Regions from separate parts of the Pseudomonas triclosanedens genome, predicted to be linked through region 2. Evidence: predicted binding sites of a transcription regulator. Region 2 holds the regulator's gene; the other holds the start of a gene.
The links. Region 2 encodes sigma-54, which starts transcription at its own class of promoters, with help from an activator protein. Its sites were predicted from a motif close to ANTGGCATNNANNTTGCTNT; they were not measured.
Positions count from the first base shown of each region.

Region 1: the regulator sigma-54 is predicted to act here: its motif matches at 1,940-1,959, upstream of glnK (P-II family nitrogen regulator).

Region 1 is NZ_CP113432.1:5,955,358-5,963,081, forward strand. It holds gene OU419_RS27560 (ammonium transporter) at 28-1,362, opposite strand; gene glnK (P-II family nitrogen regulator) at 1,403-1,741, opposite strand; gene OU419_RS27570 (accessory factor UbiK family protein) at 2,165-2,431, shown strand; gene OU419_RS27575 (YifB family Mg chelatase-like AAA ATPase) at 2,468-3,958, shown strand; gene OU419_RS27580 (M15 family metallopeptidase) at 3,977-4,666, opposite strand; gene OU419_RS27585 (DUF1127 domain-containing protein) at 4,808-5,038, opposite strand; gene OU419_RS27590 (aminotransferase-like domain-containing protein) at 5,224-6,675, shown strand; gene OU419_RS27595 (TlpA disulfide reductase family protein) at 6,757-7,566, shown strand.
Region 2 is NZ_CP113432.1:1,161,384-1,169,107, forward strand. It holds gene OU419_RS05465 (carbon-nitrogen hydrolase family protein) at 1-200, shown strand, start outside; gene tldD (metalloprotease TldD) at 203-1,645, shown strand; gene yjgA (ribosome biogenesis factor YjgA) at 1,686-2,210, opposite strand; gene pmbA (metalloprotease PmbA) at 2,327-3,676, shown strand; gene OU419_RS05485 (HPr family phosphocarrier protein) at 3,735-4,007, opposite strand; gene rapZ (RNase adapter RapZ) at 4,040-4,897, opposite strand; gene ptsN (PTS IIA-like nitrogen regulatory protein PtsN) at 4,900-5,367, opposite strand; gene hpf (ribosome hibernation-promoting factor, HPF/YfiA family) at 5,378-5,686, opposite strand; gene OU419_RS05505 (RNA polymerase factor sigma-54) at 5,765-7,267, opposite strand; gene lptB (LPS export ABC transporter ATP-binding protein) at 7,506-7,724, opposite strand, start outside.

The sequences.
Region 1 (7,724 bases), 1.5 Mb from region 2:
CGCCCTTCGTCGAACTTGCGCGAACGTTTACAGGTTGTAGCCACGCTCGTTGTGCAGGGAGAGGTCCAGACCCACGGTTTCCTCTTCCTCGGTGACGCGCAGCCCCATGACCAGATCCAGGACCTTGAGGATCACGAAGCTGACGATACCGGTGTAGACGATGGTGAAGGCCACACCCTTGAACTGGGTGAACAACTGGGCGCCGATGTCGGTCACGGTACCGAAGCCGCCCAGGGCCGGAGCCGCGAACACGCCGGTCAGCAGTGCGCCGACGATACCGCCGACGGCATGCACGCCGAAGGCGTCCAGGGAGTCGTCGTAGCCCACGGCACGCTTGAGGCTGGTGGCGGCAAAGAAGCAGATCACACCCGCCGCCAGGCCGATCACGATGGCGCCCATCGGGCCGCAGGTACCGGCGGCCGGGGTGATAGCGACCAGACCGGCAACCACGCCGGAAGCGATGCCCAGGGCGCTCGGCTTACCGTGGGTGATCCACTCGGCGAACATCCAGCCCAGAGCGGCGGCGGCGGTGGCGATCTGGGTGACCAGCATGGCCATGCCGGCAGTGCCGTTGGCGGCGGCGGCGGAACCGGCGTTGAAGCCGAACCAGCCGATCCACAGCAGCGCCGCGCCGATCAGGGTGTAACCCAGGTTGTGCGGCGCCATTGCGGCGGTCGGGTAGCCCTTGCGCTTGCCCAGAACCAGGCAGGCGACCAGGCCGGCAATACCTGCGTTGATGTGCACCACGGTGCCGCCGGCGAAGTCCAGCACGCCCCAGTCCCACATCAGGCCGCCGTCGCCGCTCCACACCATATGGGCGATCGGCGCGTAGACCAGGGTGAACCACAGGGCGGTGAAGATCAGCATGGCGGAAAACTTCATGCGCTCGGCGAAGGCGCCGACGATCAGGGCCGGCGTGATGATCGCGAAGGTCATCTGGAACATCACGAAGACGCTCTCGGGGAACAGCGCGGCAGCGGACGTCAGGCCAGTGCTGGTCAGGCCGCTGAGGAACGCCTTGTCCAGACCGCCAACGAAGGACGCGAAGTTGACCACGCCCTTTTCCATGCCGACGGTATCGAAGGCCAGGCTGTAGCCGTAGACAACCCAGAGGATGCTGATCAGCGCGGTGATCGCGAAGCACTGCATCATGATCGACAGCACGTTCTTGGCACGCACCATACCGCCGTAGAAGAGTGCTAGGCCAGGGATGGTCATCAGCAGCACAAGCGCGCTGGAAATCAGCATCCAGGCGGTGTCACCGCTGTTCAGGACGGGGGCCGCGGCCTCATCGGCCAGTGTCAGTCCGGGCATTGCGAGAGGCAATAGGGCGCCTAGCCCTGCGTATCTGCGCAGAGTCATTGTTGTTTCTCCTGGGGCGTGGGTTCGGTGTTGGCTGGGCTTAGATCGCGTCGGTGCCGGTTTCGCCGGTACGGATACGAATGGCCTGTTCCAGATTTACGACGAAAATCTTGCCGTCACCGATTTTCCCGGTATTGGCGGCCTTGGTGATGGCTTCGATAACGCGGTCGAGCTGGTCATCGGCGATGGCGACGTCGATCTTCACCTTGGGCAGGAAATCGACGACGTATTCCGCGCCACGGTACAGCTCGGTGTGGCCTTTCTGCCTGCCGAAGCCTTTGACTTCGGTCACAGTGATGCCCTGCACGCCGATCTCGGACAGCGACTCACGGACGTCGTCCAGCTTGAACGGCTTGATGATGGCTGTGACTAGCTTCATGAAACTCTCTCCCGTGTTTTGGTGGACTCGCCCCAGGAAGAACGAACCCGGGACAAGTCTAAGCGCAGTGTCTGGCTTTTGTAATGCGTCGGCGGCCCTACTTCAGCATTCCGACTCTTATCCAGCCGCTTCTCGCGATGCGATCCCCCGCCTCGCCTGCAGCACCGGAACTGCACCGGTGCACGCCATATCTGCCCCAAAGCATGAACCTTGCCAGTTCAACGAAATACCCGTGCTTTCAGCCACTTGGCGTAAACGCGCGGTTTCTGGCCATTCGCCAGCCGGCGCCAGCCGCACCGAAAGCGCGCACACCGCGCGAGCACATTGCTCAAAAAGCGTGCAACCCTTCACTGTGCGCGCTGCCGCAGCCGAGAGTCGCTGCGTGATAGACTCCTCGCCTGATTCAATCCGGAACCCAGAACCATGCTGCCGCCCAAAGCCTTCCTCGATGCCATCAGCCAACAAGCCGGACGCCTGTTCGGTGGCGAGTCGCCCCTGCCGAAGGCCGAGCTGGAAGCTCAGTTCAAGGTTCTGATGCAGAGTGCCTTCAGCAAGCTCGACCTGGTCAGCCGTGACGAGTTCGACAGCCAGATGGTGGTACTCGCCCGAACCCGCGCCCGCCTCGAAGCACTGGAGGCAAAAGTCGCGGAACTGGAAAGCAAACTCTCGCCGCCCGCCGACGCCAGGTAAGTCCCGCGCGGGTGGCATGCGATCAAGGACCGATCCATGTCGCTGGCCATCGTCCATAGCCGAGCCCAGGTCGGCGTCGAGGCGCCCGCTGTCACCGTCGAGGTGCATCTGGCCAACGGCCTGCCGTCGCTGACCCTGGTTGGCCTGCCGGAAACTGCCGTCAAGGAGAGCAAGGACCGCGTTCGCAGCGCGCTGCTCAACTCCGGTTTCGACTTTCCCGCGCGCCGCATCACCCTCAATCTCGCGCCCGCCGACCTGCCGAAGGACGGTGCGCGCTTCGACCTGGCCATTGCGCTGGGCATCCTTGCCGCCAGCGGCCAGCTCGCCAGCGCCAGCGGCCTCGATACATTGGAATGCCTCGGCGAACTCGCGCTGTCGGGCAGCCTGCGGCCGGTCCAGGGCGTGCTGCCTGCTGCCCTCGCCGCTCGCGCGGCAGGGCGCACCCTGGTGGTACCTCGGGAAAACGCCGAGGAAGCCAGTCTCGCCAGCGGCCTGCGGGTCCTCGCAGTGAATCATCTGCTGGAACTGGCAGCCCATTTCAGTGGCCAGGCAGCGCTCCAGCCTTACGAAGCACAGGGCTTGATGCGCGCCACTCCGCCCTACCCCGATCTCGCCGACGTCCAGGGGCAGGCGGCGGCCAAGCGCGCATTGCTGGTAGCAGCGGCCGGCGCTCATAACCTGTTGTTCAGCGGCCCTCCGGGTACCGGCAAGACGCTGCTGGCCAGCCGCCTGCCCGGCCTGCTGCCGCCGCTGGATGAAGACGAGGCCCTGCAGGTGGCGGCAATCCACTCCGTCGCGGGGCGCGGGCCGCTCACCCACTGGCCACAACGACCGTTCCGCCAGCCTCACCACACCGCATCCGCGCCAGCACTGGTCGGTGGGGGTAGCCGCCCGCAACCCGGCGAGATAACACTGGCCCACGAAGGTGTGCTGTTCCTCGACGAATTGCCGGAGTTCGACCGCAAGGTGCTGGAGGTACTGCGCGAGCCGCTGGAGAGCGGCGAGATCGTCATCGCCCGCGCCAATGGCCGTGTGTGCTTCCCGGCACGCTTCCAGTTGGTGGCGGCGATGAACCCCTGCCCCTGTGGATATCTTGGCGATCCGAGTGGCCGCTGCCGCTGTTCGCCGGAGCAGATCCAGCGCTATCGCGCCAAGCTTTCCGGCCCGCTGCTGGACCGGATCGACCTGCACCTCACCGTCAGCCGCGAAAGTACCAGCCTCGCTCCCAGCGCTCCGGGCACACCCAGCGCCGAAATCGCCCGTCAGGTCGCCTCCGCGCGGCAGCGCCAACTGGCTCGGCAAGGCTGCGCGAACGCCTTTCTCGACCTGAAGAGAATGCACCAATTCTGTGCATTGACCGCCGAAGACCAGTCCTGGCTGGAGAAAGCCGGCGAACGCCTGAACCTCTCGCTACGGGCCCTGCACCGGATTCTCAAGGTAGCGCGCACCCTCGCCGATCTGCAGCAGATGGACGCCATCCAACGCCCCCACCTCGCCGAAGCGCTGCAATACCGCGCGGGGCATTGAGCGGAACGCCAGAGGCAGTCAGCCCTGATCGTCAGGCGCCACGATGTTGAGGATGTGGTCGCGGTAGATATCGGGGAGCATCTCCAGCACCAGGTCTTTGCCGAGGATGTCAGCGCCGCTTAACGCCTCGGCCAGCAACTCGACCGAAACCTGGCTCAGGGCCGGTACGGACAGAGGCGCATAGCTGAGATGCCACGGCTCCGGGTACATGCCCCCCTTGAAGTACCGGTAAGGCCGGAAGAAACCGTATGCGGCCATGTTTGCGTCGAGCCATTGGTGCAATCCCCGGAACAGGCCGCCGGGGGCAACTTCCTCGGGCAGCAACTGCGGGACGTAGCCGGGAGGCATCGCAGCGCCATCCACCACGTCGATCTCCGTTCCCCATTGGTGCCGGCTTCCGCCGGGTAATGCGGACCAGTTCAGGATGCAGTGGATGATCTCGGTCGCTGACAGCAGGCTGAAGTCGCGGGGGCGACCCTGCATGTCATACAGCGGCTTACTGCCGCTGAACTTGCCGTTCCAGATGCGAAGCTGAGTACGGAAATCCCGAAAACTACTGACAGGTAAAAGATCGATACCGTCGCGACGGGCAGCCTCTCGCATATCCATGAAAGCCGATGCAGCTTCGGGCTGTGCTGCGAAGCGCGGTTCCGACAATTGCACCACGTGAGTTCGAGCCCTGCCCGTCAACTCCAGCTCATTCAGCATGAACCTTTCACCCAAACCGATCTCTCGAACCCCGCATCCACGGACGCGACCCTGTTCATTCAACGCTTGCGCTGAAGCACACGCAGCAATCTATCAGGTTCGAAAGGCATGGATTCCGATCACAGTCGGGGGTATCGCCAATCAGCAGCGCCAGAACGGTCGCATTGCTTCCAGCCGGGCCTGCTCGCGGCTGACACCGATATCACGCAGTTGCTCGTCGCTGAGTTCGAGCAGTTGCTTGCGGGTACGCACCCGCCGCCAGAACTGGCGCCAGCGATTTTCCTGCGGGCCGCGAGACGCCACGCTGCCGTCGCGGATTTCCAGCAATTCCTGCTGGTACAGGGTCAGTCGTACATCGCTCATTCCGGTCATGCCATCGCTCCTCTGTTACTGGCCCGTTGAACCTGGGAACAGAGTGACGATTCGGCAAAAAGCATTACAGACTCAACAAATTGAGATTTTACCCATACAGAAAACAGCAGAAGCACTCTGAATGGCGTATTTTTGCCTGATCTGTACTGGTTACTACGAAATTGGGTCCGCGCAGGAGTTCTGTCATGAAACGCTATGCACAACTGGCCGAGACAATCGGGGCGCGTATCGAACAAGGCCTTTACCGCCCGGGCGACCGCCTGCCATCGGTACGGGCCTTGAGCGACGAACATGGCGTCAGCATCAGTACCGTGCAGCAGGCGTACCGCGTCCTCGAGGATTCCGGGCTGGTCGAACCACGGCCCAAGTCCGGCTACTTCGTCCCCGAACGGCGCCAGCTTCCACCGTTGCCGGCCATGACCCGCCCGGTACAGCGGCCGGTGGAAATCTCCCAGTGGGACCAGGTGCTGGAGCAGGTCCGGCGCGCGCCCGGCGGCAATTTCGTCCAGCTGGGCAGGGGCACGCCAGATATCGCCAGCCCGTCGCTCAAACCGCTGCAACGCGCAATGGTTCACGCGGCACGCCGTACAGATCTGCGCAGCCTTGGCTACGAAGGCATACAGGGCTCGCTGGAGCTGCGCGAGCAGATCGCCCGGTTGATGCTGGACTCCGGCTGCCAGGTGCCGCCCAGCGAGATCGTCATCACCACCGGCTGCCAGGAAGCGCTCGCCATCACCCTGCGCGCCATCTGCCAACCGGGAGACATCGTCGCCATCGACTCGCCGAGCTTCCACGGTGCCATGCAGGCGCTGAAGGCGCATGGCCTGAAGGCGCTTGAGATCCCCACCGACCCGATCAACGGCGTCAGCCTCGAAGCGCTGGAGCTGGCGATGGAGCAATGGCCGGTGAAGCTGATCCTGCTCACGCCCAACTGCAACAACCCGCTGGGCTACATCATGCCCGACGCCCGCAAACGCGCCCTGCTGACCCTGGCGGCGCGCTACGACGTGCCGATCCTCGAAGACGACGTCTACGGCGAACTGGCCTACGCCTTCCCGCGCCCGCGCAGCATCAAGTCCTTCGATACCGACGACCGCGTGCTGCTGGCCAGCTCCTTCTCCAAGACCGTCGCGCCGGGCCTGCGCACCGGCTGGGTGGTGCCGGGGCGCTATCTGGACCGCATCCTGCATTTCAAGTACATCGCCAGCGGCACCTGCGCACCACAACCGCAGATGGCCCTGGCCGAATTCGTCGGCGGCGGCCACTACGAGCCGCACATCCGTCGGATGCGCGCGCAGTACCAGCGCCATCGCGACCTGATGACCGAATGGGTGAGCCGCTATTTTCCGGATGGCACCCAGGCCAGCCGACCGCGCGGCGGCTTCATGCTCTGGGTGGAGCTGGGTGCGCAGTTCGACAGCGTGCGGCTGAACCACGAACTACGCCGCGACAACGTGCAGGTCGCGGCCGGCAACATCTTTTCTGCCTCCGGCAAGTACCGCAATTGCCTGCGCATGAACTACTCCAGCCGCGAGCTGGCGAGCATCGAAGACGCGGTGCGCAAGGTCGGCGCCTGCGCCGCCCGACTGGTCGCCGAGCGACACGAGCAGGACGAGGAACTGCCGTCGCCGGCCTGACGGGAAACATTTGTCCACAGCCTCGCCCTGCTCTCGCCGCGCAGGGCTGAGATACTGGCGGTCCGCCAACCGGAACCCACCATGACCAGTCTCACCCTCGGCTCGCTCGCCATTCCCCTGCCCCATGTACTGCTCTACCTCGGATTCTTCGCCGCGCTGTTCGCCGGCTGGATCGCGGGGCGCGCGCGCAAGGCCAATCCCGAAGCGGCCCTCTTCGCCATGCTCATCGGCGGCCTGCTGGCGGCGCGGTTTGCATTCGTCGCCCGTTATGCCGAACAGTATTTCGCCACGCCGCTGAGCATCGTCGACATTCGCGATGGCGGCTTCCTCGCAGTGCCCGGCATTGTCGCCGCCGCGCTGACCGGCGGGCTGCTGGCCTGGCGCAAGGCACAGCTTCGCAGGCCGCTGGCGATTGCCACGCTGGTGGGCGCCTGCGTATGGGGCGGCGGCAACGCGGTGGTCGCGGCGCTGGATCGCAGCCAGCAGCTACCGGAGCTCACGGTGCTCGACCTGCATGGCCAGCCCGTGGAACTGCGCGCGCTGGATGGCCGGCCTCTGGTGGTGAACCTGTGGGCCAGTTGGTGCCCACCCTGCCGACGCGAAATGCCCGTGCTGGAGGCCGCGCAGAGAAACCGTCCCGAGGTGCGCTTCCTGCTGGTCAACCAGGGGGAATCCGCCGAAGCCGTCCAGCGCTTCCTGCGCGAGCAGGGCCTGAGCGAAACCGCGGTGGTGCTCGACAGCGGCAATCGCCTGGGCCAGGCGACAGGCTCGTTCGGCATGCCGACCACGCTGTTCTACGACGCAAGCGGCCGTTTGCGGCATAGCCAGATGGGCGAACTGTCCGCCGCCAGCCTCGAATACGGCCTGGGGCAACTCAAGGACACGAACTGACGGGAAATTTGCCGGCGGTTGCGCTCTGGTCTTCAGTGAAGGGGGGCGGTCGCGGCCTTTAAACCTGCCGCGTGCCGGCAACGAATGCGGGTCTGCATTCTAAAAAACTATCGATCCAAAGCCTTCAAGTCAGATTAGCTATTGAATTATGTTAGGAT
Region 2 (7,724 bases):
CACGCGGTCGGGAGACCTGGGGGCAATCGGCGATCATCGATCCCTGGGGGCGTATCCTGGCCGAACAGGCCAAGGGTGAGGCCGTTCTGCTGGCCGAGCGTGACGGCGACGAGCAGGCGGCGGTCCGGCAGCGTATGCCGATTGCCCGGCACAGACGATTTTTCCCGCCGGTCGAACCGCGACCGGCGCGTACGGAGTAGATATGAGCGAACTGTTGTCATCCGTCAGCCAGCACCTGCTGGCCCCCGGCGGCCTGGATATCGACCAGTTGTCGCCGGTGCTGCATGAGCTCAGCGGCCCGGGCATCGATGCCGCCGACCTGTACTTCCAGAGCCAGGTCTCCGAGTCCTGGATGCTGGAGGACGGTATCGTCAAGGAAGGCAGCTTTCATATGGACCAGGGGGTTGGCGTGCGTGCGCAATCCGGTGAGAAGACCGGCTTTGCCTATAGCAACGCGATCACCCATGACGCGCTGATCCAGGCTGCCCGCGCCGCGCGCTCGATTTCCCGCGCCGGCCAGAATGGCCGCGTGCAGGCGTTCAACGCGGTGGTGCCGCAGCGACTCTATGCCGGTGAGAACCCGCTGGATGTCATGAGCCGAGCCGAGAAGGTGGAGCTGCTACAGAAGATCGATGCCGCCACGCGTGCCCTCGACCCGCGCATCCAGCAGGTCACCGTTAGCCTTGCCGGTGTCTGGGACCAGGTGCTGATTGCAGCGGCGGATGGCTCGCTCGCAGCGGACATCCGCCCGCTGGTGCGCTTCAACGTCAGTGTCATCGTCGAGCAGAACGGTCGCCGCGAGCGCGGCGGCCACGGCGGTGGCGGTCGCACGGACTATCGCTACTTCCTGCAGGAAGACCGTGCCATGAGCTACGCCCGCGAAGCGCTGCGCCAGGCGCTGGTGAACCTGGAAGCGGTCCCCGCCCCGGCCGGCAGCCTGCCGGTGGTGATGGGGGCCGGCTGGTCCGGTGTGCTGCTGCACGAGGCCGTGGGGCACGGTCTGGAAGGCGACTTCAATCGCAAGGGCAGCTCGAACTACAGCGGCCGCATGGGGGAGAAAGTTGCTTCCAGCCTCTGCACCATCGTCGACGATGGCACTCTGCCGGGGCGTCGTGGGTCGCTGTCGGTGGACGACGAGGGCACGCCGACCAACTACAACGTGCTGATCGAGAATGGTGTGCTCAAGGGTTACATGCAGGACAAGCTGAACGCCCGCCTGATGGGCGTGGCGCGCACCGGCAATGGGCGTCGCGAGTCCTATGCGCATCTGCCGATGCCGCGTATGACCAACACCTACATGTTGGCCGGGCAGAGCGATCCTGAAGAAATCATCGCCAGCGTCGAGCGTGGAATCTACTGCGCCAACCTCGGCGGCGGCCAGGTGGACATCACCAGTGGCAAGTTCGTTTTCGCCACCAGCGAAGCCTATCTGATCGAGAACGGCAAGATCACTCGTCCAGTGAAGGGCGCGACCCTGATCGGCAACGGCCCGGAAGTGATGAGCCGGGTGTCGATGGTCGGTAACGACCTGGCGCTGGACAGCGGTGTCGGCACGTGCGGCAAGGACGGCCAGTCCGTGCCGGTCGGTGTCGGCCAGCCGACCCTGAAGATCGACGCGATCACCGTCGGCGGCACGGGCGCCTGAGGTTGTTGCGGGTAATGCTGGATGGGAAAGGCGCGGCCGCTCAGCGCAGGCCGCGTTTGAGCTCGTCCAGCTCGCGGATGTATTTGAAGATTTTCCGTGCTGCAGCTGGAGGTTTGTTGTGAGCGGCCTCGTGCTGAGCATGGCGGATCAGTTGCAGCAGATGCTGCCGGTCGCTGTCCGGGTATTCGCCGAAGAACGCGGCCAGGGCATCGTCGCCGCCGTCGATGAGGCGGTCGCGCCAGCGCTCAAGGGCGTGGAAGCGTTCGTTGTACTGGCGGGTGGAGCTGTCCAGTTGCTCCAGCAGGGCGAGGATGGCGTCGACCTCCTGGTCGCGCATCAGCTTGCCGATGTACTGGATGTGCCGTTTGCGCGCGGCATTGGCCTTGTGCTTGGGCGCTTCGGCCAGCGCGCGGCGTAGCGGGTCGGTGAGCGGCATGCGGTCCAGCAGCTCGGGCTTGAGCGTCGTCAGGCGCTCGCCGAGGTCCTGCAGGGCGTGCAGCTCGCGTTTGACTTGCGACTTGCTCTTCTCGCCGAAGAACGAGTCGTCATCATGAATTTCAGCCATGGCGGGGGTCTCGTTGATAACGCCGCCATGATAACGAGTCGAGGGCCGCTTGTCCGGCCCGCGCAGGTCGCCAGCGTCCGAGAGGGCGGCCAGCATATGAACAGGAGAGGCACGTAATGAGCGAACACAACCCGGCAGTAGGCCCGGATGTCCTGCCTGAGCTGCGCGAGCAGGTCGAGCGGATCATTGCCGAGGCTTCGCGTCAGGGCGCCAGCGCCTGTGAGGTGGCGGTCTCGGTGGAGCAGGGATTGTCCACGTCAGTGCGCCAGGGTGAGGTGGAAACCGTCGAGTTCAACCGCGACCAGGGCTTCGGCATCACGCTGTATGTCGGTAAGCGCAAGGGTTCGGCGAGCACGTCGGCTACCGGCATCGATGCCGTTCGTGAAACCGTGGCGGCAGCGTTGGCCATTGCCAAGCACGCCTCTGAAGATGATTGCGCGGGGCTTGCCGACCCTGCGCTGATGGCGCGCGACCTGCCTGACCTGGATCTCTACCACGCCTGGCCGATCACGCCGGAGCAGGCAGTCGAGCGAGCCCTGGCTTGCGAGGCGGCAGCTTTCGCCGCGGACGCGCGGGTGACCAAAGCCGATGGGACGACGGTGAACACCCACCAGGGTTGCCGCGTCTACGGTAACAGCCACGGTTTCGTTGGCGGCTACGCCAGCACCCGCCACAGCCTGAGTTGCGTGATGATCGCGGAAGGCCAGGGGCAGATGCAGCGCGACTACTGGTATGACGTCAACCGTCGGGGCGACCTGCTGGCCAGTCCTGAGTCGATTGGACGGCGTGCTGCGGAACGAGCAGCCAGCCGCCTGGGCGCCCGTCCGGTAGATACTGCCGAGGTTCCGGTGCTGTTCGCGCCAGAGGTGGCGGTCGGGTTGTTCGGCCACTTCCTTTCGGCGATTTCCGGCGGCAGCCTGTACCGCAAGTCATCGTTCCTCGAAGGTACGCTGGGCCAGCGTCTGTTCCCTGAGTGGCTGACTCTTGATGAGCGTCCGCTGCTGGCGGGTGCACTGGGCAGCGCCTCGTTCGACAACGACGGCCTGGCTACCTATGCGAAGCCGTTCGTGGAAGGGGGTGACCTGGTCTCGTACGTGCTGGGCACATACTCTGGCCGCAAGCTGGGCATGCCCAGCACGGCGAACGCCGGCGGCGTGCACAACCTGTTCGTCAGTCACGGTGACGAAGACCAGGCTGCCTTGCTGCGTCGCATGGGGCGCGGGCTGCTGGTCACCGAGTTGATGGGGCAAGGCGTGAATCTCGTGACCGGCGACTATTCCCGCGGTGCTGGTGGTTACTGGGTGGAAAACGGTGAGATTCAGTTCCCGGTACAGGAGGTCACCATTGCGGCGAACCTGCGCGATCTGTTCCGCAACATCGTGGCCATCGGCAACGATGTGGAGTTCCGGGGCAATCTGCATACCGGTTCGGTACTGGTGGAGCGCATGACTGTCGCCGGAAACTGATTTCGCAAGCATGAAAAAGCCCGCCGGATGGCGGGCTTTTTCATGGAAGTTGTATTGATCATTCGCCTTCGTCGAAGTAGTTGTTGATCAACTCGGCCAGCGCGTCCAGCGCCTCGTTCTCCTGCTCACCCTCCGCCGCGAGGTGCAGGTTCGTGCCCTTGCCGGCGGCGAGCATCATCACTGCCATGATGCTCTTGCCGTCGACGGTGCTTTCCGGATTGCGCCCAACGCGAATCTGGCAGGGATAACGTCCCGCCACGCCGACGAATTTGGCTGCCGCACGGGCGTGCAGACCAAGCTTGTTGATGATGGTGATTTCGAGGGCGGGCATCGCGAGGGGCTGTCCTTTGTTGTGTGTTGCTACTAGCTCAGGTCGCGGTGGCGAATCTGCACGTTGGTGAGGGTTTCCTTGAGGGCCTTGCCGATTCGCTCGGCCAGGTAGGTCGAGCGGTGCTGGCCGCCGGTACAGCCGATGGCGATGGTGACGTAGGCCCGGTTGCTCGCGGCGAAGCGCGGCAACCATTTGTTCAGGTAGCCGAGGATATCCTGGTACATCTCCTCGACGTCGGCCTGCGCGGCCAGGTACTCCTGCACGTCGGAGTCGAGCCCCGTGTGCTCGCGCAGTTCGGGCTTCCAGTAGGGGTTGGGCAGGCAGCGCACATCGAACACCAGGTCGGCATCCACAGGCATGCCACGCTTGAATCCGAAGGATTCGACCAGGAATGCGGTACCCAGCTCGGGCTTGTTCAGCAGGCGCAGCTTGAGCACGTCGCGCAACTGATAGAGGTTCAGGTGCGTAGTGTTGAGCTTGAGATCGGCGAGGTCAGCGATTGGCGCCAGGAGGTTGCTCTCGTCGGCGATGGCCTCGGCCAGCGAGCGCGTGTCGGTGGTCAGTGGGTGGCGACGGCGCGTCTCTGAGAAACGCTTGAGCAGGGTTTCATCGTCCGCATCGAGGTACAGAACGTCACACTGGATATGCTTGTCGCGGGCTTCCTGCAGCAGCTCTGGGAAGCGTTGCAGCTGGCTGGGCAGGTTGCGTGCATCGATGGAAACGGCGACCTGCGGCTGCAGCAGTTCCGTATGGAGCAGCGCACGTTGCGCCAGGTCTGGAAGCAGGCTGGCCGGCAGGTTATCGATGCAGTAGAAGCCGCTGTCTTCGAGCACATTGAGCGCGGTGCTCTTGCCCGAGCCGGATCTTCCACTGACGATGATCAGGCGCATGATCAGTGCCCGTTGTTCTGGAAGTCCACGACGATCCGGTACAGTTCCTCGCCGTTGGCGGCGTGGCGCAGACGGTCACGGACGTCGGAACGGTCGAGCATGGAGGCGATCTGCCGAAGCAGCTCCAGATGCTCCTCGGTGGCGGCTTCAGGTACCAGCAGGACGAACACCAGGTCTACCGGGGCGCCGTCGAGAGCGTCGAAGTCGACCGGGGAATCCAGGTGGAGAATGGCACTGATGGGCGATTGGCAGCCAGGGAGGCGGCAATGGGGAATGGCAATGCCATTGCCGAAACCGGTGGAGCCCAGGCGCTCCCGAGCCACCAGGTTTTCGAAGATGTCTTGCGCATCGAAACCTGGCAGCTCGCGAGCCACCAGGTTGGCGATTTGTTCGAGTACGCGTTTCTTGCTGCCGCCCGGCACGTTCACCAGGGAACGGCCGGGGGTCAGGATTTGCTCGAGTCGAATCATAGGGAGAGGGTTAACGAACACCAACACCCTGTTGGCGCTCGAGGTATTTTTCCTTGTGCTTGATCAGTTGGCGGTCGAGCTTGTCGGTGAGCAGGTCGATGGCCGCGTACATGTCTTCATGTTCAGCACAGGCCACCACTTCGCCGCCGGCGATGTGGAGGGTGGCTTCGATTTTCTGCTTCAGTTTCTCGACCTCCATGATGACCTGAACATTGGTTATCTTGTCGAAGTGGCGCTCCAGTCTGCCGAGTTTTTCGACGACGTAGTCGCGCAGGGCGTCGGTCACATCCAGTTGATGTCCACTGATGTTGACTTGCATACCGCTTTCTCCTTATTGCCCGTGTGTAAGTGGCAGGTTATGGGGCCTGCCGCCGGAACACCTTGGCGTGGGTCAACGTCATACCAGTCGCTTGCGTTCGCTGGAGGGAGCAATCCCTAAGGACTCCCGGTACTTGGCGACGGTGCGACGTGCCACTTGAATGCCCTGTGCCTCCAGTAAACCAGCGATCTTGCTGTCACTCAATGGCTTTTTCGGACTTTCAGCCGCGACCAGTTTCTTGATGATCGCGCGGATCGCGGTGGAGGAGCACTCGCCACCTTCGGAGGTGCTGACGTGGCTGGAGAAGAAGTACTTCAGCTCGAAGATGCCACGCGGCGTGTGCATGAATTTCTGCGTAGTGACGCGCGAGATGGTCGACTCGTGCATGCCCACGGCTTCGGCGATATCGTGCAGGACCAGCGGCTTCATGGCCTCTTCTCCGTACTCGAGGAAGCCACGCTGATGCTCGACGATTTGAGTTGCCACCTTCATCAGCGTTTCGTTGCGGCTCTGCAGGCTCTTGATGAACCAGCGCGCTTCCTGCAACTGGTTGCGCATGAAGGTGTTGTCCGCGCTGGAGTCGGCGCGGCGCACCAGGCCGGCGTACTGCGAGTTGACCCGCAGGCGCGGCACCGCTTCCTGGTTCAGTTCCACCAGCCAGCGTTCGTTATGCTTGCGAACGATGACGTCGGGCACCACGTATTCGGCTTCGCCGGACTCGATCTGCGAGCCGGGGCGCGGGTGCAGCGACTGGATCAGTTCGATGGTTTCGCGCAGCTCATCTTCCTTGAGCTTCATACGGCGCATCAGTTGGCTGTAGTCGCGGCTGCCCAGCAGGTCGAGGTGGTCGGAGACCAGTTTCAGCGCTTCGGCCAGCAGGTAGGTATTGGCCGGCATCTGGCGAAGCTGCAGAAGCAGGCATTCGCGCAGGTTGCGAGCGCCGACGCCGGCGGGTTCGAGTTGCTGCACGCGGCGCAGGACGACTTCCACTTCGTCCATCTCCACGCCCAGTTCCGGGTCGAGGGAGGAGATGATGTCGTCGAGGGATTCTTCGAGATAGCCGTCGTCGTTGATGCCGTCGATGATGCTCAGGGCGATCAGGCGATCGGTGTCGGACATCGGAGCCAGGTTCAGTTGCCAGAGCAGATGGCTTTGCAGGCTTTCGCCGGCGGAGGTGCGGGAGGTGAAATCCCACTCGTCATCATCGTTGCTGGGCAGGCTGCTGGCACTGGTCTGATATATGTCTTCCCAGGCAGTGTCGACAGGCAGTTCGTTGGGAATGCGTTCGGCCCACTGGTCCTCGTCGAGGCTGTCGGCGTTGGGGGCGGTGCTTTCCTGGTAGCTGTCCTGAGAATTGCCGCTGGCGCTGGAAGGGGGGCTGTCGTCACCGTCGGCCAGGGGATCACTGTTGTCGTAGTCGTCGCCTTCTTCCTGGCGCTCCAGCATCGGGTTGGACTCCAGGGCTTCCTGGATTTCCTGTTGGAGGTCCAGTGTCGAGAGCTGGAGCAGTCGGATGGCCTGTTGCAGCTGCGGAGTCATCGTCAGCTGCTGGCCCATCTTGAGGACGAGCGATGGTTTCATGGCTGGAACTAGGCACCTTGTTCGCTGGCGCGAAGCGCGCCATATCCACGACTACGGACACCGGGGTGCCGCGAGGAAGCAAATTATATGCCTGAGTTTGGGCGCTTTGCCTAGGGGCTGTCGACCTTTCGTTACAACCCCGCATTCCGCCTGGCCGGGCGCGGCACGAAGCGCGACACCGGGTGAGGTCCCGGGTCGTGTGAAAAGCGGGGAACGCCGCCTGGCGACGGCCTTGGGGTCAAAGGCGGAACTCGTGCCCCAGGTACACTTCCTTCACCAGGTCGTTGGCGAGGATGCTCTCGGCGCTGCCTTCGGCGATCAGTTGACCGTCGTTGACGATGTATGCCGTTTCGCAGATGTCCAGGGTCTCACGGACGTTGTGGTCGGTGATCAGCACACCGATACCCTTGGCCTTGAGGTGATGGATGATCTGCTTGATATCGCCCACGGAAATCGG